4 regions of the Pantoea sp. BRR-3P genome follow, and region 1 is predicted to be linked to each of the others. Evidence: predicted binding sites of a transcription regulator. Region 1 holds the regulator's gene; each other region holds the start of a gene.

What was found. The regulator CRP, encoded in region 1, controls carbon source genes, mostly activating them, when cyclic AMP is high. The targets are predictions, from matches to a motif close to ATGTGANNNNNNTCACAT.
Region 2: a site for CRP is predicted at 1,351-1,368, ahead of rhaB (rhamnulokinase). Genes of this name have one in related genera too.
Region 3: a site for CRP is predicted at 2,307-2,324, ahead of cdd (cytidine deaminase). Genes of this name have one in related genera too.
Region 4: a site for CRP is predicted at 1,632-1,649, ahead of AAGR08_RS01500 (glycine dehydrogenase). Genes of this name have one in related genera too.

What each region holds. Positions count from the first base shown of each region.
Region 1 covers NZ_CP155066.1:154,583-159,828, forward strand. The annotation lists gene AAGR08_RS00675 (aspartate aminotransferase family protein) at 1-2, shown strand, start outside; gene AAGR08_RS00680 (YccS/YhfK family putative transporter) at 1-2,077, opposite strand, end outside; gene crp (cAMP-activated global transcriptional regulator CRP) at 2,136-2,768, opposite strand; gene AAGR08_RS00690 (OsmC family protein) at 3,073-3,477, shown strand; gene AAGR08_RS00695 (phosphoribulokinase) at 3,558-4,427, opposite strand; gene AAGR08_RS00700 (YheU family protein) at 4,489-4,707, opposite strand; gene AAGR08_RS00705 (hydrolase) at 4,704-5,246, opposite strand, start outside.
Region 2 covers NZ_CP155066.1:2,067,525-2,072,770, reverse strand. The annotation lists gene rhaR (HTH-type transcriptional activator RhaR) at 1-385, opposite strand, end outside; gene rhaS (HTH-type transcriptional activator RhaS) at 401-1,222, opposite strand; gene rhaB (rhamnulokinase) at 1,513-2,985, shown strand; gene AAGR08_RS09540 (L-rhamnose isomerase) at 2,978-4,228, shown strand; gene rhaD (rhamnulose-1-phosphate aldolase) at 4,245-5,087, shown strand; gene rhaM (L-rhamnose mutarotase) at 5,077-5,246, shown strand, end outside.
Region 3 covers NZ_CP155066.1:1,245,326-1,250,571, forward strand. The annotation lists gene AAGR08_RS05695 (NAD-dependent malic enzyme) at 1-1,196, opposite strand, end outside; gene cdd (cytidine deaminase) at 1,357-2,253, opposite strand; gene AAGR08_RS05705 (CidB/LrgB family autolysis modulator) at 2,378-3,070, opposite strand; gene AAGR08_RS05710 (CidA/LrgA family protein) at 3,063-3,446, opposite strand; gene AAGR08_RS05715 (DUF559 domain-containing protein) at 3,572-3,958, shown strand; gene metG (methionine--tRNA ligase) at 4,356-5,246, opposite strand, start outside.
Region 4 covers NZ_CP155066.1:299,804-305,049, forward strand. The annotation lists gene pmbA (metalloprotease PmbA) at 1-1,084, shown strand, start outside; gene cybC (cytochrome b562) at 1,158-1,547, shown strand; gene AAGR08_RS01500 (glycine dehydrogenase) at 1,802-2,140, shown strand; gene AAGR08_RS01505 (SFCGS family glycine-rich protein) at 2,158-2,514, shown strand; gene AAGR08_RS01510 (DUF4312 family protein) at 2,517-2,813, shown strand; gene AAGR08_RS01515 (DUF4311 domain-containing protein) at 2,873-3,649, shown strand; gene AAGR08_RS01520 (DUF4310 family protein) at 3,662-4,309, shown strand; gene AAGR08_RS01525 (amidohydrolase/deacetylase family metallohydrolase) at 4,401-5,246, shown strand, end outside.

The sequences.
Region 1 (5,246 bases):
AATCCGCTTTTGGGCGTAACGCCTTGAGCCAGCGGCCATGATGCGGTCGCTGGCTCCACGCCAGTGAAGAGATAGTGTGCATGACGTTAAGGTGCTGCAAAATCCGCTTCACGTGCTGTTCGACAATCGTTACCGGCCCTTCGTTAAGATTCTCCGGCGCTTCCAGAATATTGCTGTCGTTGCCCGGCCCGTCATACGCCAGCCGCTGCTGACAGCGCTGCAGCGCGATTTCACAGGATTGCAGATACCGTTCCGCCAGCTTCGACGTCAACATGGTGTGCTCGCGCGCGAGAATCGTCATGGCGTTGATGTGCTCAACGATAAACTGGCTGTGCGTCACCCACATGCGCATGTCTTGCAAATATTGCAGGTTGAAGCCGGGCTCGCTCGACGCCTGGTTCAGGGAGTTGAACAGCGCATTGTGCGCCTGATTGACCTTTATGCGCTGATAAGCCAGCTTTTCCGGCGCCTGTTCCGGTCCGAGCAGCAAGCGCAGTGCGTCCTGATAAGCTTCCAGCGCATCGTGCGCATTTTTACGCAGCAGCCCGCTTTGCCACTGTGGCCATAGCCAAATCATACCGGCGAAAGCAATCAAACAGCCCATTAGCGTGTCCATCATGCGCGGCAACAAGAATTGCGCGCCGTTGAGCGATAGCAGCTGCAGTGAATACACCGCGGTGACGGTGAAGCCAATCATCGACCAGCCGTAATATTTCCGCGTGATCAGATAGCTCGCCAGCGTGATGCCCAGCATAAATAGCAGAGTGATCGACTCCGGCACCGCCAGCCGCAGCGAGGCGGCGGCAATCAGCAAACCGGCAAAGGTGCCCAGCGCACGGTGCTGAATACGCACGCGCGTGGCGCTGTAGCCGTTCTGGCTGACGAACATGATGGTCATCAGAATCCAGTAAGGTTTAGGAATGTTGAAGAACAGCGCCAGTGCGCTACCAAACATCAGCATTACGGCAAAGCGGGCCGCGGTGCGTAACGCGGTAGATTTGAATGATAAATAGCTGCGCAACGCTGGCAATAGCGGTAAGCGGCGCTGACGATCGGCCATGAGATCGCGCGTGTAAAGCGGCTTCTGCGTGCGCAATACGCGGGCGATGCGGCTGAAGTGATAGAGGCAGAAGTTGCCAACCGGGTTATCCGGATGCTGACGGGCAATTTTCTCCAGCGCACCCAGCTGTTTCTCCATGTGAAAACGATCCGGCAGCTGATGATAGAGAATTGCATCAGCCAGCACGCGCAAACGTGCGGAGATGATTTTGGCGTTCCAGCGGATCACCGCTTCAGCGTGGCTCTCCTCCACCAGTTTCTGTACCTCTTCGGGCTGATGCAGACTGACCGAGATGTGTTCCTGCAAATCCAGCGCCACCTGGAAGGCGCGCGTCAGGCGCTTGTGACTGTTATCGCGGCTGGCCGACAGCATATGCATTTGCTGGTAACAGGTAGTGATGAGATCGACCGCTTTCTGCTGGCGCGCCAGCAGCGGCGGTAACGCTTTTTCCGGATCGGTCAGCTGTGTCAGTAAGGTGTATTTGGCATCGCAATAATCCGCCAGCTCGCGAAACAGCAGGCTGAGCGATTCACGCATCGGCTGCTCTTTCCACAGCCAGAACCAGAACCAGTTGAACAAGCCGTACCACAGCGTACCGCCAATATAGAGCAGCGGCGGCACCCATATCGGCATGCGCCCAACCAGGCTGAGCGTAAAGATAGCAGCGATTAAGGTGGCGGGCAGCAGGCGTGCATGCAGCGGGCCGATTTCGCCGGTCACGCCGATCAGCAGCGGCAGCGCCAGCAGGATCAACGGCAGCGGAATCTGGTAAGCGGTCAAAATTTGCATCAGGAAGCTGCCGGTGGCAAACAGCGAACCACCCACAATCAAGCGTTTGAAAAAGCGTTTGTGCGGCGTATCCAGACCCGCCATATTGCAGCAGGCAGGCACTAACGAGAACAGCAGACCTTTTTGCAGATCGCCAAACAGCCAGCCGAGAGCCACAGGCAGGCACAGCACCAGCGTTTGCCGCAGTGCATAGTTAACTTCAGGATGATAGATGATTCGGCGCCACATCAGCTCATCGCAAATAGAAACGGCGCGATGTTGCCATCACGCCGTGGGTGAGAAGAAATTAGCGGGTGCCGTAGACGACGATGGTTTTACCGTGTGCAGAGATCAGGTTCTGATCTTCCAGCATTTTCAGGATACGACCCACGGTTTCGCGTGAGCAGCCCACGATCTGACCAATCTCCTGACGGGTGATTTTAATTTGCATGCCGTCTGGGTGAGTCATCGCATCTGGCTGTTTAGCCAGATTAAGCAGCGTTTGCGCGATACGTCCTGTTACGTCAAGGAAAGCAAGGTTGCCCACTTTCTCTGATGTCACTTGCAGACGACGCGCCATTTGCGACGAAAGTCGCATTAAAATATCCGGGTTTACCTGAATCAGCTGACGGAATTTTTTGTAGGAAATTTCAGCCACTTCACAGGCAGACTTCGCACGCACCCAGGCACTACGTTCCTGGCCTTCTTCGAAAAGACCGAGTTCGCCGATGAAATCTCCCTGATTGAGGTAGGAGAGAATCATCTCTTTGCCTTCTTCATCTTTAATCAGTACCGCTACGGAACCTTTCACGATGTAGTACAGCGTTTCCGCTTTCTCACCCTGATGGATGAGCGTGCTTTTGGACGGATATTTGTGAATATGGCAATGGGACAGGAACCATTCGAGTGTAGGGTCTGTTTGCGGTTTGCCGAGAACCATTCGCTATTATCCTCTGTTGTAATCGTGCCCAAAATACAGGGGGCATTTTTTCCCTGTCAGGCGGTTTAATCGTCGAGCGTTTCCAGTAATGGAAAAATTATTCCGGGTCATTCTTAAGCTACGCTTTTGATTCTTCCCGCCTTCGTCTGTAACGACGAAAATATTTTCAGCACTGTTTGTAGCACAGCTTTTGCGAGCTGTCTTGTGTTGTCTCGCTTCAGCAAACGGGGGAATAGTCTGGATTGCTGTTTATCAGGTGAAAGCGTACTCTGGCGGCAAAACCGCCGCTTCAGGAGAAAGAATCATGCAGGCACGAGTGAAATGGGTGGAAGGTCTTACCTTTCTCGGAGAATCCTCATCCGGACATCAGGTGTTAATGGACGGGAATTCCGGTGATAAAGCGCCAAGTCCAATGGAGATGGTGTTAATGGCAGCAGGGGGTTGCAGCGCCATTGATGTGGTCTCGATTCTGCAAAAAGGGCGCAGCGATGTGGCCGATTGCGAAGTGAAACTCACCTCTGAACGCCGCGAAGAAGCACCGCGTATTTTTACCCACATCAACCTGCATTTTATTGTCAGCGGCAAAGCGTTGAGTGATAAGGCGGTTTCCCGCGCGGTTGATTTGTCAGCGGAAAAATATTGCTCGGTGGCGATCATGCTGGGCAAAGGCGTGGAAATCACCCATAGCTATGAAGTGATCGAACGTTAATGCTTCCAGGTGCGCATTAATGCGCACCCTACAAAACGCGCTCATTTCGTAGTGTCGCCATTAATGGCGACCTATCACTCTTATTCAATCCGCTTCCCTTCAATCAGTCGTTGCACCAGCGGCAGCATAATCAGCTCCATTGCTAATCCCATTTTCCCGCCGGGTACCACCAGCGTATTAATGTGGGAGATAAACGATCCCTGAATCATCGCCAGCAGATAGGGGAACGCAATCCCTTCTAAGCCACGGAAATGGATCACCACGAAGCTCTCATCCAATGACGGGATTTCCCGTGCGGCAAACGGATTTGAGGTATCGACGGTCGGCACGCGCTGGAAGTTAATGTGCGTGCGCGAGAACTGTGGCGTGATGAAGTTAATGTAATCCTCCATCGAACGCACCACTGAATCCATTACCGCTTCGCGTGAATGGCCGCGCTCGCCGGTGTCGCGCACCAGCTTCTGAATCCACTCGAGATTAACAATCGGCACCACGCCAACCAACAGATCAACATGTTCTGCCACATTCTGCTGCTGCGTGACAACGCCGCCGTGCAGGCCTTCATAGAACAACACATCGGTGTTTTCCGGCAGCGGTTGCCACGGCGTGAAGGTGCCCGGAACCTGATTCCACGGTACCGCTTCATCATAGGTATGCAGATATTTACGCGATTCGCCCAGCCCGGTTTTACCGTAGTGTTTGAATGTCTGCTCTAACAGGCCGAAGTCATTCGCTTCCGGGCCGAAATAGCTAATATGGCGACCAAGGTCGCGCGCCTTACGGATCGCCATGTCCATTTCTGGACGCGTGTAGCGATGGAAACTGTCGCCTTCGACTTCCGCCGCATGCAGATTCAGCTGCTGGAAAATCTTGCGGAAGGCGAGGCTGGTGGTAGTGGTTCCGGCGCCGCTGGAACCGGTGACGGCAATAATTGGATGCCTGGCTGACATAACAGAGCTCCCTGTGAAGTCCGGCGATGAGCATTGTTACCACGAATTGCCGCTGGGTGCATCAGCCGCGAAATTCACCCTTCGGCATGATGTTGATGGATTCATGCAGCTCCGACCATACCAGCACCACGTCGCCGCGCTCCAGCTGACGGCGCACGTCGGCCACTTTTTGCATCAGGCTTCGTTCCTGCTCGCCGTAATCGGTGCCTTCGCGCAGCACGAACGTTTCAATCAGGTTTTCCAGCGTTTCTGCTTCTAGTTCTTGCCACGGAATAATCACAATTGCACATCCAGATAAGTTGAGAGCCAGTCGGGCACGCGCTGTTCTAGCCACATTTTCGGTTTGAGTAAGGTGCCACCCACAAAACCTACGTGGCCGCCTTGCTGCGTCAGTTGATATTGAATGGAGGCTGACAGCTGCTCAGGGCGCGGGATCACAGCATCGGTCATAAAAGGATCGTCTTGTGCATGGATGATCAGCAGCGGTTTGCGTACGCCGGTCAGCAGCGGCATGGCGCTGGCACGTTGATAATAGTCGTTGGCATCAACAAAACCGTGCGCGCGAGCGGTTATTGCATCATCAAATTCACGCAGACGGCGAAAAGCGCGCAGCTGGCTGAGATCGACCGGCAGCGTGCCGGGCCAGGCATGTAATTTGCGCGTGGCGTTCTTTTTCAGCTGCGTCAGTAAATAGTGTTGATAGAAACGTGAGAAGCCGACATCCAGCTTGGTGCTGCATGGTTCCAACGCCAGCGGTGCCGAAATGGCGATGGCAGCATCGATGGGCACATCATTACCTTGCATGCCCAGCAGGCAAGC
Region 2 (5,246 bases), 1.9 Mb from region 1:
GACTAATTACGCCGCGAGCCAATGCCATACCGCGCGTGGTTAAGCGCCAGCAACCGGGAGAATTCTCTTCCTGTGGAGGCAGCAGCTGACTCCAGTCGAGGCCAAGGCGAAAGCGATCGCGACAGTAAAGTATATTGTCGAGCGCCAGATCGTTGACGCTGTCATAGCTGTGGCAATCATTGTCATGGATGTAAAACACATCGCCGCAGGTCACTAACCATGGACGATCGTTTAATACATGCAGGCCGTTGCCGCGCCAGACAATGACAATTTCACTGAACTCATGGCGATGTGGCGGAAAGGAGGGCTGCGGCATGCGCTCGGCCACGGCAATCGGCAGATTGGTGGCCGGGAAATAGTCTTCGCGCGTTAAGAGCAACGGCATGAGAAAACACTCCGGTTATAGCATCTGCTGGCGCTCCGCTCGGGGCGCGCAGCCAAATTCTCGCCGGAACAGCGTGGAGAAGTGGTTACTGTCACCAAACCCACACTGATAGGCGATGTCGGTAATGCGCATATCGCTATGACGCAGTAAATGCCGCGCCTGTAACAGGCGTAGCCGATTAAGGTAACGCTGTGGCGTATTGCCGGTTTGCTGCTTCATCTGACGGTGCAGGGTACGCAGCGACAACGAAAAACGATCGGCCAACGCATCCCACACAATATCTTCACTGTAGTGTTCATTGAGCCAGTCAAGCAACCGGTGCAAGCGTGCTTCCTGGTCCTGAGAGTGATCGTTGTGAGCCGCTTCGCGCAGCAGCACCAGCAGTTGCAGAAAGAGCTGTTCCTGGTGTGCGTGGCGTTCCAGCGACCAGCCACCCTGCTGCTTCATCTGCGTCACAATGTGCAACGCTTGCGCCATGACTTTGTGATTAATGCGCCAATGCGAAGCGTAGTTATCCTCTTCCTCACGAGGCAGCAACGCCTGCAACCCGGAAAGAAATCGAAATGAGGCCGGGCTACGGTAAAGCACATTGGTCAGGCACAAATTTTCGGTTTGCTCATACAGGTGGCGGTCGTGATCGCGAATAAAGCATACGCATCCGGCAGATAACGCCTGCGGCTGACCGTTAAACACATGAATACCTGAACCTTGCTCCACCAGCACAATTTCATGGAAATCATGATGATGTTCAGGAAACGCCTGCTGTGGCACGCGTGGCTCAATGGCGATGGCGTAATCCCCGGCTGGGAAGAAATCTGCGCTATGTAGAACAGTCATGGTTCGCCTCTCATTTGACTCAACTGCAGCCGAGTCTACGCAGGCGCCCCGCAGCTTACCTTGAATTTTGAACTGTGTGACGCAGGAAAATGGCTAATTTTTCAAGATCTCATCGGCGAATGACGGAAATGCGGCAAGGCTCACAACTCTCTACTTATCGGGTTATGTGAGCTTTCTCACGAACTTCTTTGTCCGTCTGCCAGCAGATATTACGGCCTGGCAGTAAGGGGAAGGTGGCCAAAAGCAGAGGTTTCTAATCTGTAGTCATCTCATTACAGGAAGAACACGCCATGAGTATGCGTAACATTGTTGCCATTGATTTAGGCGCATCCAGCGGGCGCGTGATGCTCGCACAATGGAGTTCAGCAAAGCAGCACATTAGCCTGCGCGAAGTCCGCCGCTTTACCAATCAGCGCGTACGCCGTGCCGACTATGATTGTTGGGATCTGGACCGACTGGAGCAGGAGATACGTCTCGGACTCGCCCAGCTAGACGACGAAGGCATCGTGCCAGACAGCATCGGCATTGATACCTGGGGCGTCGATCTGGTGCTGCTGGATGCCAACGGCGAGCGTGTCGGAGAGGCGGTTAGCTATCGTGACAAGCGCACGGAAGGGCAAATGGCGCAGGCCATCAACGACCTTGGCAAAGAAGCCATCTATCAACGTACGGGCATTCAGTTTCTCCCCATCAATACGCTCTATCAACTGCGTGCGCTGCATCAACAGCAGCCCGATTGGCAGGCACGAGTGCGCCATGCCTTAATGATTCCGGACTACCTGCATTATCGCCTTACCGGCCAGATGAACTGGGAATATACCAACGCCACAACGACGCAATTGCTCAATATCCAGAGCGGTGAGTGGGACCACGATTTACTGGCGTGGGCGGGTGTCCCTGCTGAGTGGTTTGGTAAACCGACGGCACCGGGAAATACCGTGGGATACTGGACCAGCGCCAGTGGCAACCATATTCCCGTGATTGCTGTCGCCACTCACGACACCGCCAGTGCGGTTCTGGCGACACCATTGATGCAGGATGATGCTGCCTACCTCAGTTCAGGCACCTGGTCACTGATAGGCATTGAGAGTTTGCAGCCTTGTGTCAGCAGCGCTGCGCTTAACGCCAACGTGACTAACGAAGGCGGAGCAGAAGGCTATCGTGTGTTGAAAAACATCATGGGCCTGTGGCTGCTGCAACGGATGTGCACGGAACTGCACATTACCGATCTCTGCTCACTGATCGATGATGCTGCACAAGAACCGCTGTGCCACGCCCTGATCAATCCCAACCACAGCCGCTTTATCAACCCTATCAGCATGGTCCAGGAGATCCAAAACGCCTGCGCCGAGCAGAATATGCCGGTGCCGCAAACGCCTGCCGCGCTAGCGCGCACCATTTTTGACAGCCTGGCACTGTTATATCGCCAGTCAATCAGTGAACTCGACCAGCTCCGCGCCACGCCGCTGCGGCAGCTGCATGTGGTGGGCGGTGGCAGCCAAAACCCGCTCCTGAACCAACTGTGTGCCGATGCTTGTCAGTTACCCGTATTGGCCGGCCCTATTGAAGCCTCAACGCTCGGCAACGTCGGTTGCCAGTTAATTGCGCTGGGGGAATTGCGTGACGTTAACGATTTACGCCGCTGCATCAGCCAAAACTTCCCGTTGAAAACATTTGAACCGCTAAAAAACAGTGCCTTTGCTGCCCATCAGGCACGCTTTGCGGCGCTGAGCCAACCTGCTAAGGAACTTGCATATGACTAAGCTGATTGAACAAGCCTATGAACTGGCTAAACAACGCTATGCCGCGATGGGCATAGATGTGGAACAGGTGATGGCGCAACTGGATGGCATTCCTGTCTCAATGCACTGCTGGCAGGGCGATGATGTACGCGGTTTTGAAAATCCGAACGGCGAGTTAACCGGCGGCATTCAGGCGACGGGCAACTATCCCGGCCGCGCCCGCAATGCGGACGAGCTGCGCGCTGATGTAGAAAAGGCGATGTCGCTTATTCCCGGCGCCAAACGCCTCAATCTGCACGCGATTTATCTGGAGAGCGATAAGCCGGTTGATCGTGATGCAATTGAGCCACAACATTTCAGCAACTGGGTGGAATGGGCTAAAACGCATAAGTTAGGTCTCGACTTCAATCCAAGCTGCTTCTCGCATCCGCTGAGCGCTGATGGTTTCACGCTGTCGCATGCAGATAAAGGTATTCGCCAGTTCTGGATCGATCACTGCAAAGCCAGCCGCCGCATTTCTGCCCACTTTGGCGAGCAGCTAGGTACGCCTTCGGTCATGAATATTTGGGTACCGGACGGAATGAAAGATCTCACCGTCGATCGATTAGCGCCACGTCAACGACTGGCCAGCGCACTTGATGAAGTTATCAGTGAAAAACTCAACCCAGCGCATCATATCGATGCCGTAGAGAGCAAACTATTTGGCATTGGGGCAGAGAGCTACACCGTGGGCTCCAATGAGTTCTGCCTCGGGTATGCCAGCAGCCGCCAAACCGCATTAACGCTCGATGCCGGGCACTTCCATCCTACCGAAGTGATTTCGGACAAAATATCCACCGCCATGCTTTACGTGCCGCGTCTGCTGCTGCATGTGAGCCGCCCAGTGCGTTGGGACAGCGATCACGTGGTCATTCTCGACGATGAAACGCAAGCCATCGCCACTGAAATTGCCCGCCACAAGCTGTTCGACAAAGTGCATATCGGCCTCGACTTCTTCGATGCTTCGATCAACCGCATCGCGGCATGGGTGATTGGGACGCGCAATGCCAAAAAAGCGCTGTTACGTGCGCTGCTTGAGCCAACCGATCAGTTACGTAAGCTGGAAATAGCAGGGGATTACACCGGCCGTCTGGCCATGCTGGAAGAACAGAAATCCTTGCCGTGGCAAGCGGTATGGGAAGCATGGTGCCTGCGCCACGATGTTCCTGCTGACGCCAGCTGGCTGAGCGAAGTCCGTCATTATGAACAACAAACACTGCGTTAACGTTAAGGGACACATCATGCAAAATATTCTCTCTTCCGCTTTTGTTCAGGGAATGGTTAAAGCGACCAGCGACATGTGGTTGAAGGGCTGGGATGAGCGTAACGGCGGTAACGTTACCCTGCGCTTGTTACCTGAGGAAGTTAAAGCTTACGCCAGTGATTTTTATACGGAGCCGCGCTGCATTGAGTTGACGCAACCCGCACCGGCCCTGGCCAATGACTGGTTTCTGGTAACCGGTTCGGGCAAATTTTTCCGCAATGTCCAGATCGATCCGGCCGATTGCCTCGCGCTGTTGCAGGTGGATGACAAAGGGTTGTCATACAAAATCCATTGGGGATTGAGTCATGGTGGCTTGCCAACGTCAGAATTAGCTGCGCACTTTCAGTCGCACAGCGTGCGTAAGCAGATCTCCAACGGCGTTGACCGCGTCATCATGCATTGTCACGCCACCAACTTCATGGCGCTGAGCTATGTGGTGGATCTGGACTCAGCGCGCTTTACGCGCTTGCTATGGGAAGGCAGTACTGAATGTCTGGTAGTGTTCCCCGATGGCGTTGGCATTCTGCCGTGGATGGTGCCTGGCACCGATGGCATTGGGCAAGCGACAGCGGATGCGATGGCAAACCACAGCATTGTGATGTGGCCGTTCCACGGCATTTTTGGTGCTGGCCCCAATCTTGATGAGACGTTTGGCTTAATCGATACCGCCGAAAAATCATCAGAAGTGGTGGTAAAAGCGCTGTCGATGGGCGGCATTCGTCAAAGTATCACCACCGAGCAGTTGATTGCATTGGGTGAGCGTTTCAACGTCAAGCCATGGCAAGCAGCTTTACAGGCGGAGCGCAGTGATGTTGCGTAAGGCGTTTGTGATGCAGGTTCATGCACACTGCCACGATGAGTATTTGCGTCGCCATTCGCCTATATGGCCAGAGCTGGCCGAAACGCTGAAAGCCCATGGTGCACACAATTATGCTATTTGGTTAGACGAAGAGCGCAATCTACTCTTTGCAAGTGTGGA
Region 3 (5,246 bases), 1.1 Mb from region 1:
TCTTCGGTGAACAGGCCGGGCTGGCCAGACACGCCGATCAGAATATCCGGTTTGGCATTGCGCACCACGTCCAGCAGAGAAATTGAGTCGCTGCTGGTGTCCCACTCTTTCAAGCTGTCGCTCTTCTGCACCAGCTTGCTCTGGAAATTAAGCAGATTAGGCAGCTTGTCGGTCAGCAGACCAAAACGGTCCACCATCATCACCCGGCTGCGGGCTTCATCATCACTTAAGCCTTCAGACTTCATCTGCGCGATAATCTGCTCGGCGATACCACAACCGGCAGAACCGGCACCCAGGAATACCACTTTCTGCTCACACAGGCGGCTGCCTGCAGCACGGCTGGCAGCGATTAGGGTGCCAACAGTAACGGCGGCGGTGCCCTGAATGTCGTCGTTAAAGCAGCAGATCTCATCACGATAGCGTTCCAGCAGCGGCATGGCGTTTTTCTGTGCGAAGTCTTCAAACTGCAACAGCACATTTGGCCAGCGGCGATTAACCGCCTGAATGAATTCGTTAACGAATTCTTCGTATTCTTCACCAGTGATACGCGGATGGCGCCAGCCCATGTAGAGCGGGTCGTTCAGCAGCTGCTGGTTATTGGTACCTACGTCCAGCACAACCGGCAAGGTATAAGCCGGGCTGATGCCACCGCACGCGGTATACAGCGACAGCTTACCGATTGGGATGCCCATGCCGCCAATGCCCAGATCGCCGAGGCCAAGAATACGCTCGCCATCGGTCACCACAATCACCTTCACATTCTGCTTGGTGGCGTTTTGCAGCATGTCTTCAATGCGATCGCGGTTGTTATAAGAGATGAATACACCACGTGCTCGGCGGTAGATTTCTGAGAAGTGCTCACAGGCGGCGCCGACGGTTGGGGTGTAGATAATCGGCATCATCTCTTCCAGATGATTATCGAGCAGTCGGTAGAAGAGGGTTTCGTTGGTGTCCTGGATGTTGCGCAGGTAAACATGCTTGTCGTTATTGTTTTTGAAATCCAGGAACTGGCGCCAGGCTCGTTCTGCCTGCTCTTCGATGGATTCCACTGCTTCAGGCAGCAGACCGTTTAGGTTAAATTCGTTACGTTCTTCAAGGCTGAAGGCGCTGCCTTTGTTCAACAGCGGAAATTCCAGCAGGATCGGACCCGCGTAAGGAATATACAGCGGACGTTTACTTTCGTAGTCGAGTTCCATGCAGTGCTTGCTCCGGTTGCAGTGTTTTCTGACGTATCGCCGAGAAAAGGTAACGCCAGTCCATCTGGATGTGAAGAGGGTCTGGCGCCCGATCCTATGAAAATTCCTGCAGATGTACAGCTTTTGTTAACAGAAGGTCACAAAAGCGGTAAAAGGATCACTAAACTGATGTTTTCGAAACTAAAGTAATTGAGAAATCTTCACATCCCAAGGCTGCCAGCGTCGCGCGTGTGGCATCCGACTGACTTAGCGTGCTGCCCTGAGATTCGGCCAGCACGGCCTGCTGAATAGTATCGAGCGCTTCATTGCTCATGTTCATTAAAATCAACGCGGCCTGTAACGGTGGCAAGCTTGGGTTAAAAGCGGCATTTTCCGCATAGCGGCCCGTAAAGGTTTTACCACTCTGGCTGCGAAGTGCTACGCCGCTGTAGCTCTGGCTGTAAGGTGCGTGACTGTGATTTGCGGCCTCAATGGCCGCTTGTTGCAATGCATCACCCTTTACGGCAAAACCATGATTGACCGGCGTTAACAAACGTTCGGTGATGTTCAAATCAGCGGGGCCAAACGCATCCGGCAGATAATCACCGAGCGTGCTCACGGCGCGTCCCGGCAAGCTAATGCGAATTGCGGTGCCGCTATTAAGCTCATTCATGAACTGGCGGCAATGGCCGCACGGCGTGTAGTTGACGGTAATTGCCGCTAATTTCTCTTCACCGCGTAGCCAGGCATGGGTAATCGCACTTTGCTCGGCATGTACCGTCTGCTGCAGCGGCGCGTGCAGGAACTCCATATTGGCCCCGAAATACCAATGGCCGCTAACGCCGCGAGAAATGGCGCCGACGTTGAAATTCGAAACGGTAGCCACAGCGCAACTTGCTGCCAGCGGCAACAGTGCCAGCGCCAGCGCATCATCATCCAGACCGGTAAGCTGTTTCAATTGCGCGATATCCTGAGGACGCAATACGCCATGGAAATCAGCCGCATCCAGCAGCGGCTGGATCGCCGTTTGTAGCGCTGCGGGCAGGGCAGAAAAAGCAGTAGAGAATCGTGGATGCATGATGTGATGACCTCAGTTTCGCGTTAGCGGCAATGCGCCGCCTGACGTTTTATATGTGATCCAAGTCGCTCTGACAATGCAAGCTGATTGGGTTGTTTCAACTTTGCGAGATCTCTCGCAAGTTTTAGCCAAACCAATGCATTAACAGGGGAAAAAGAAAGGGTGCCAGTAACGACGTAATGATGCCGCAGATCACCAGCGCTAAAGAGCTGAATGCGCCTTCCTGATAATCGATCTCTGCAGCACGCGCCGTACCTAACGCATGCGAAGCGTTACCAATCGCCAAACCTCGCGAGGATTTGCTCTTCACCTTAAACAGATTCAGCAACATATGACCAAATACCGCGCCCAGCACCCCGGCGATCAGCACGCAGATCGCACTAATAGCGGGAATACCGTGTAATGAAGCAGACACAGCCATCGCAATCGGCGTGGTAACCGATTTTGGCATGATAGTGGCGGCGATTTCTGGCGTCGCGCCCATCCACAGGGCAATGGCAGTGCCTGACACCATCGCTGTAATGCTGCCAATGAAACACACGCTGATAATGGTTTTCCAGCGTGCGCGAATTTGATGCATCTGCTCGTACAGCGGCAGGGCCAGCGCGACCACGGCGGGTTGCAGTAGCTGATTCAGCAGGCTGCTGCCAGCAAAATAGCGGGCATAGGGCATGTGGGTGATCAATAGGAGCGGAATGACAATCGCCATCGCAACCAACAAGGGATTGACGATGGAAATATTGATTTTCGCCGCCAGCTTGCGCGCCAGCAGATAGGCGATCACGGTCAGCGGTAGCGACCACCAGGCATCAGTCATGGTTTTTCTCCCGCGGACGCTGCATTCGTTCTGCGCTCAGGCCGACAATCAGCAAAACCAGGAAAGTGCTGACCATGCACGACACCACAATCGGCCCAAACTGGGCGGTGAGAATGTCGGTATAACCCATTACGCCTACGCTAATGGGAACAAACAGCAATGCCATGTAGCGAATCAGCAAATGACAGCCGGGTTTGACCCAGTCAACCGGCAGAATTTGCAGCGCCAGCAGTAGGAACAGCAGCAGCATGCCGATAATGCTACCGGGAATAGTGATTGGGAGCAGGGCAGATATCCCCATTCCGGCGTAAAGCGCCGCATAAATAATGATGAAGGCGCGCAGATAGCGCCAGCAGGCAGATAGCACGGAGGGCATGTCAGGCTCCTGTTTTCATGGCGCTTCATCATACGCATTAAGCGCTTAGCGTGCTAGCGATCACATTGGAATGTAGATTCCAGCTTTTTCATCGCGTTCTTTTCCTCTTCTGTGCAGGGTGTAGGGTGGACAAAAAATTCAGGGAGAGGGGAATGATGAAGGCTGTTACACGTCAGCGTGAACTGCGCAAAGCAATGCCAGAATCGGAGCATCAATTGTGGCATTTTTTACGTAACCGGAATTTGTGCGGAGTGAAGTTTCGGCGCCAGCATCCGATTGGACGCTATATTGTCGATTTCGCCTGTATTGAAAGGCTGTTAATCGTGGAGCTTGATGGCGGGCAACATAATGAAGATGCGGCAAAAATTTATGATGAACAACGAACGGCATTTTTACAGCGCAGTGGCTGGCGAGTGATTCGATTCTGGAATAATCAGGTTTTCGAGGAGTTTGATGCGGTGATGGATGAGATATATCGACAGCTGACGCTGCGGCCTGCGCCCTCACCCTAGCCCTCTCCCGCAAGCGGGCGAGGGAACCGTTTTAAGCGAGTATTTGATTCAATGCTCCAACCTAACCATTCCCTCTCCTGCAAGCGGGCGAGGGAACCGTTTTAAGCGAGTATTTGATTCAATGCTCCAACCTAACGATTCCCTCTCCCGCAAGCGGGCGAGGGAACCGTTTTAAGCGAATATTTGATTCAATGCTCCCACCTAACCATTCCCTCTCCCGCAAGCGTGCGAGGGACCGTTTTAAGCGAATATTTGATTCAATGCTCCCACCTAACCATTCCCTCTCCCGCAAGCGTGCGAGGGAATCGTTTTAAGTGAATATTTAATCAATGCTCCAACCTAACTATTCCCTCTCCCGCGCGCGGGAGAGGGCTAGGGTGAGGGAAAACAAAATATCCTACTTAACCGGCATTCCCGGTACTGCGCCGCTATCGACCGAAAGCACGAACAGGTCTTTTCCACCCGGGCCGGCTGACAGCACCATGCCTTCTGAAATACCGAAGCGCATTTTACGCGGCGCGAGGTTGGCGACGATGATGGTCATTTTGCCAACCAGCACGGAAGGGTCCGGATACGCCGCGCGAATACCAGAGAAGATCTGACGCTTCTCGCCGCCCACATCCAGCTCCAGACGCAGCAGCTTGTCAGAACCGTCTACCAACTCGGCTTTCTCAATCAGCGCCACACGCATATCGACCTTGGCGAAATCATCAATGGTGATGGTGTCACCAATTGGCGCATCGGCCAGCGGCCCGGTTGCTGCAGGCTTATTTGCCGCCGCCGCATCCTCTTTTGAGGCTTCAACCAGCGCCTCAACTTTGCTCATCTCGATACGGCCATACAGCGCTTTGAACGGTGCTACGTCGTGATCGAGCAGCGGTTGCGCAATCGCATCCCAGCTCAGTTCGCTCTGCAGGAAGGCTTCAGTACGCTCACTCAATGATGGCAGCACCGGCTTCAGCCAGGTCATCAGCACGCGGAACAGGTTGATGCCCATTGAGCAAATGGCTTGCAGATCGGCATCACGGCCCTCTTGTTTCGCTACCACCCACGGCGCCTGCTCATCGACATAGCGGTTAGCCAGATCGGCCAGCGCCATGATTTCACGAATCGCACGGTTAAATTCGCGGCTGGCCCAGGCTTCGCCAATCCTTTCAGAGGCATCAACAAAGGTCTGATACAGCGCCGGATCGGCCAGCTCGCTCGCCAGTTTGCCGCCAAAGCGTTTGGTCAGGAAGCCCGCGTTACGCGATGCCAGGTTAACCACTTTATTCACCACATCCGCATT
Region 4 (5,246 bases), 150 kb from region 1:
ACGCACGGTGCAGGCGGCGATCGATATTGCGCGTTACACCTCGGTTGATCCTTTTGGCGCCCCTGCCGATCCCGAACTGCTGGCATTTGAAGCGCCGGATCTCGATCTCTACCATCCATGGGAGATCGATGCCGATCGCGCGATCGAACTGGCGGCGCAGGCGGAACAGGCTTCATTGCAGGCCGACAAGCGCATCACCAATACCGAAGGCGGCAGTTTTAATAGCCACGTCGGCATTAAAGTTTTCGGTAACAGCCACGGCATGTTGCAGAGCTATTGCTCGAGCCGCCATTCGCTCTCCAGCTGCGTCATTGCGGAGCAGGACGGCAATATGGAGCGCGATTACGCGTACACCATTGGCCGTTCATTTGACGATCTGAAAAGCGCGGATTGGGTCGGTGCAGAGTGCGCGCGTCGCGTGCTGGCACGTTTGGCACCGCGCAAGCTCTCCACCATGAAAGCGCCTGTTATCTTCGCGCCGGAAGTCGCCACTGGCCTGTTTGGCCATTTGGTTGGCATGATCAGCGGCAGCAGCGTCTATCGTAAATCCACCTTCCTGCTGGATTCACTCGGCAAGCAAATTCTGCCGGAGTGGCTGACGATTGAAGAACATCCGCATCTGCTGAAAGGCCTGGCCTCCACGCCGTTCGACAGCGAAGGCGTGCGCACCCAGTCGCGAGACATCATCAAAGACGGCGTGTTGCAAAACTGGTTATTGACCAGCTATTCGGCGCGTAAGCTGGGCTTGCAGAGCACCGGCCACGCGGGCGGCATCCACAACTGGCGCATCGCCGGACAGGGCCACAGCTTTGACGACATGCTGAAGCAGATGGGCACCGGTTTAGTGGTAACCGAGATGATGGGTTCCAGCATCAACGGCATGACCGGGGACTATTCCCGCGGTGCGTCAGGTTTTTGGGTCGAAAACGGTGAGATTCAATATCCTGTGAGCGAGATCACAATCGCCGGAAACCTCAAGGATATGTGGCTCAATATGGTAACTGTCGGTAACGACATTGAAACGCGCAGCAATATACAATGCGGTTCGGTGCTGCTGCCGGAGATGAAAATCGCCGGACAATAAGAGTCATCGCTTTCTGAAAGCAGCCCATGAGGCTGCTTTTTTTTTCGCCCGACAATAATAAAAGGAAATACCAATGCGTAATAAGCATTTGATCGCAATGTTGTCTTTGTCGCTGTTGTTCTCCTCGGCTAGCGTATTTGCGGCCGATCTGGAAAAAGATATGGATACGCTTAAGGATGGTCTGAGCGTGGTGAAAAAAACCTCTGACGCGCAGGAAATGCACACCGCGCTGGGCAAGATGCGTCAGGCGGCAACGGATGCGAAGCAATCTACGCCGGAAAAACTGCAGGGGCAGCCGGCCGATAGCGCGCAGATTAAGGATTTTCACGCCGGTCTGGATTCACTGATTGCACAGATCGATGTGGTTGATCAGCTGGCGCAAGCCAACAAACTGGACGAAGCCAAAACCGAAGCGAAGAAACTGGAAGATATTCGCAACGCCAACCATAAGAAATTCCGCTGATAAACCGGCCAGCCCTGCGGCTGGCCTTATTGTTTCCTGCCGCCTCTCCGTTTTATCCCGCATAAATCCATCATTTTTCGCATTTTGTGACCCATTTCGCACACTTCGTGCGTCCTGAGATCTGGCGCACACTCGCCCGCGCTATTTCCACTTCCAGGTGGAAAAGAAGCGTCTCAACAGCTTTAAGAGGAACGCGTAACTTTCTTAACAACAAGAATTATCTGTAATTGTCCGCTGTAAACAGGAGTAACAAGGTGAGGAGTGAAGCTGTCCCACTGAAACAGAGCACGCCGGAGGCAATTCAGGCACTGGCGGATAAGGTGATGAGCCAAATAGCGGCGATTTACGCCGCGCACCATATTGAGGCCAATGCCGTTCAGCAGCAGATGTTGGCGTCACATGTACGGGCTATGGCATCGCGATCGCTTACTGGCGAAGCGTTACCGGATGTTGAAGCTGAATTGTTTGAAGATATCTCGCCAGAAACCATGGCGCTGGCGCAGCAGGTCGTTGATCTATTTGGCAATCTGCCAAAAGAAGAAGCCTGGCTGTTATCCGTCCATATCGAAGTGGCGAAATCGAACGAAGCATGAATTGCGAGGAAATGAACATGGTAACTGTAGTGATTGGCGATCGTCTGGGTAAAGGTCAGAAAGTGGCTGCGGGTATTGAGAAAGCCGGTGGCCGTGCGGTGGTGGTGCCGGGCGTGGCTGCTGACATGAAGCTGGGCGATGTGATGAAAGCGGAAAATGCCGACTTCGGCATCTCCTTCTGCGGCAGCGGCGGCGCTGGCGCCATCACTGCGCAGAACAAATATGGTTACAAAGCCAAACACGGCATGCGCTCTATCGATGAAGGCGTTACCGCCATCAACGAAGGCGCCACCGTGCTGGGCTTCGGCTTTATGGATAAAGAAGAGCTGGGTGAGCGGCTGGTACAGGCCTGGAATAAAAAACACGGCAGCTAAGTATGAAACAGCAATACGAGATGCAGGTAAAGGTGCAGGGCAAAGGCGAGAGTAAAGCAAAAGCCTTTGCCGATGCGCTGAGCAGGGTGCAGCAGCAAGTGCTGCGCACCAGCCAAAAGATTCTGTTGCGCATTGAACCCATAGATGTGCGGGTGCTGCGCGCGCAGGAGAGCGTGCGAAGGGAGAAGTTTCTGTTCTTTTTCCTCGCGCGCGAGCGACGGAGTTACAGCGTTGAGCTGGAAATTACCGTTAGCGTCACCGTGATCGACACCGAGAAAGTTGAATTTACGGCGACCTAAAAGAACTGCCCGGCATCGCACTGTGTTGGGTAAAAAAACGACAACAAAGGGTCAACAACATGTTTTTAATCATTTTGTTTAAGTCGTTAATCATTGGCGGATTGGTTGGCGTTGGGGTAGGAGCGGGCGCAGCGCGCATGTTCCACGCACCAACCACCCAAGGTATGGGCGCGTTCCGTACCCTGGGTGAACTCAATTCCTGCGAAGGCGATCCGGCATCGCACTTCTCCTTTGGTCTCGGCTTCTTCTTTAACGCCTGGGCATCATCCGTCGCAGCAGGTTCTTTCACGCAGGACGTCGATCACCGCATTCTGCCGAACTGGGGCGCGGCCGCCTTGATGGTGAAAAATCGCAACGTAGCGGAAACGTTGCACAACCCGAAACGCATGGCGATTGCCTGCGGCATCATCGGCATGATCGTGGTGGCCTTCCTCAATAGCACCGCCTCAGCGGTTCCTGCGGCACTGCAGGTTACGGCAGTGAAAGTGCTGGTACCGGCAGCGAATCTGTTGGTGAACACCGTAATGCCGGTGATCTTCTGGCTGGCGGCGATTGATGCCGGTAAGAAATCAGGCTTCTGGGCCACCATTTTTGGCGGTCTGGCGCAGTTGATTATGGGGAACGCGGTGCCAGGTTTGGTGCTCGGTATTCTGATTGGTAAAGGCGTGGAAGAGAGCGGCTGGAATAAGGTCACTAAAGTGATGATGTTCGCCATCGTGCTGCTGTTTGCGTTAAGCGGCTTCTTCCGCGGATTCGACATGAAACTGCTGCAATCCTTCCAGCTGGGTATTCCGGGCTGGCTGGATATGATCCACAACAGCGTCAGCGGCAAATAAGGAGCCATCAGCATGAACGAGAACGTAAACAAAGGGTTCTGGTACGCCGACTGGTCTTTCCCGATTTTTGTCGGTTTGCTCTCTTCCGGCGTATTTGCCGGTACGCACATGTATTACCTGTATGGCATTGGTGCCTTCAACGAAGTGGCGTTTGTTTCGATGCTGCGTTCCGGTATGGAAACCGGCGTGTATGGCGCGGTAGCGGCGTTTGGCGCCAGCTTCCTGTTCGCACGCATTATCGAAGGTTCGCTGGTGGGGATTCTCGATATTGGCGGTGCGATCCAGACTGGCGTCGGCCTCGGTGTGCCTGCGCTGCTGCTGGGTGCCGGTATTGTTTTCCCGGTGGCGAACTTCGCCGCGTCGTTGGCAACCGGTTTGGTGGTGGGTTTAGCGATTGGATATCTGATTATTCTGGCGCGTAAGTTCACCATTAACCAAAGCGACTCCACCTACGGTGCGGACGTGATGATGGGCGCGGGTAACGCTTCAGGTCGCTTCCTGGGGCCGTTGATTATCCTGTCTGCGATGGCCGCATCCATTCCTATCGGCCTGGGTTCGTTGGTGGGCGCGCTGCTGTTCTACCTGTGGAACAAGCCGATTACCGGCGGCGCAATTCTGGGTGCCATGGTGCTGGGCGCGCTGTTCCCGATTTCGCTGTAATGCGGCTGATTGGACGGTCGCCATTAATGGCGACCCTACATGTTGGGTGCGCATTCATGCGCACCTGAAAAATCGCAGTAAAGGAGTGAGCATGTTTGATCTGATTCTGCGCCGCGCACGTCTGTGCGACGAACAGCTGGTGGATATAGCCATCCAGCACGGCAAAATTGCCGCCGTCGGTGAAGTGAATGGCACGGCGCAGCAGGAGCGCGATTTGGCGGGGCGCTTCTACGTGAGCGCTGGCTGGATTGATAGCCACGTGCACTGTTATCCCAAATCCCCGATTTATCACGATGAAGCCGATAGCATTGGCATGGCGCAAGGCGTCACCACGGTGGTTGATGCGGGCAGCACCGGCGCGGATGATATCGACGACTTCTATCAGCTCACGCGTACGGCAACCACCGAAGTTCGCGCGCTGATTAACATTTCCCGCACCGGCATTGTGACGCAAAACGAGCTGGCCGATATGGCGCAGATCGATGGCGATGCGGTGGTGCAGGCGGTAAAACGCCGTCCCGACTTTATCGTTGGCCTGAAAGCGCGCATGAGCAGCAGCGTAGTGGGCGAAAACGGCATTCAGCCGCTGGTGCGCGCCAAAGCCATTCAGCAGGCAGCAGGCAATCTGCCGCTGATGGTGCACATCGGTAACAATCCGCCGGTGCTGGAGGAGATTGCCGATCTGCTGACCTCCGGCGACATCATCACGCACTGCTTCAACGGCAAACCGAACCGTATCTTGTCTCCGCAGGGCGAGCTCAAAGCCGCAGTGAAAAATGCCATCGCGCGTGGCGTGAAGCTGGATATCGGTCACGGCAGCGCCAGCTTCAGTTTTGCAGTGGCACGCGAGGCGATCGCGCAGGGCATTCTGCCTGACACCATCAGCTCCGACATTTATTGCCGCAACCGCCTCAACGGACCGGTGCATAGCCTGGCG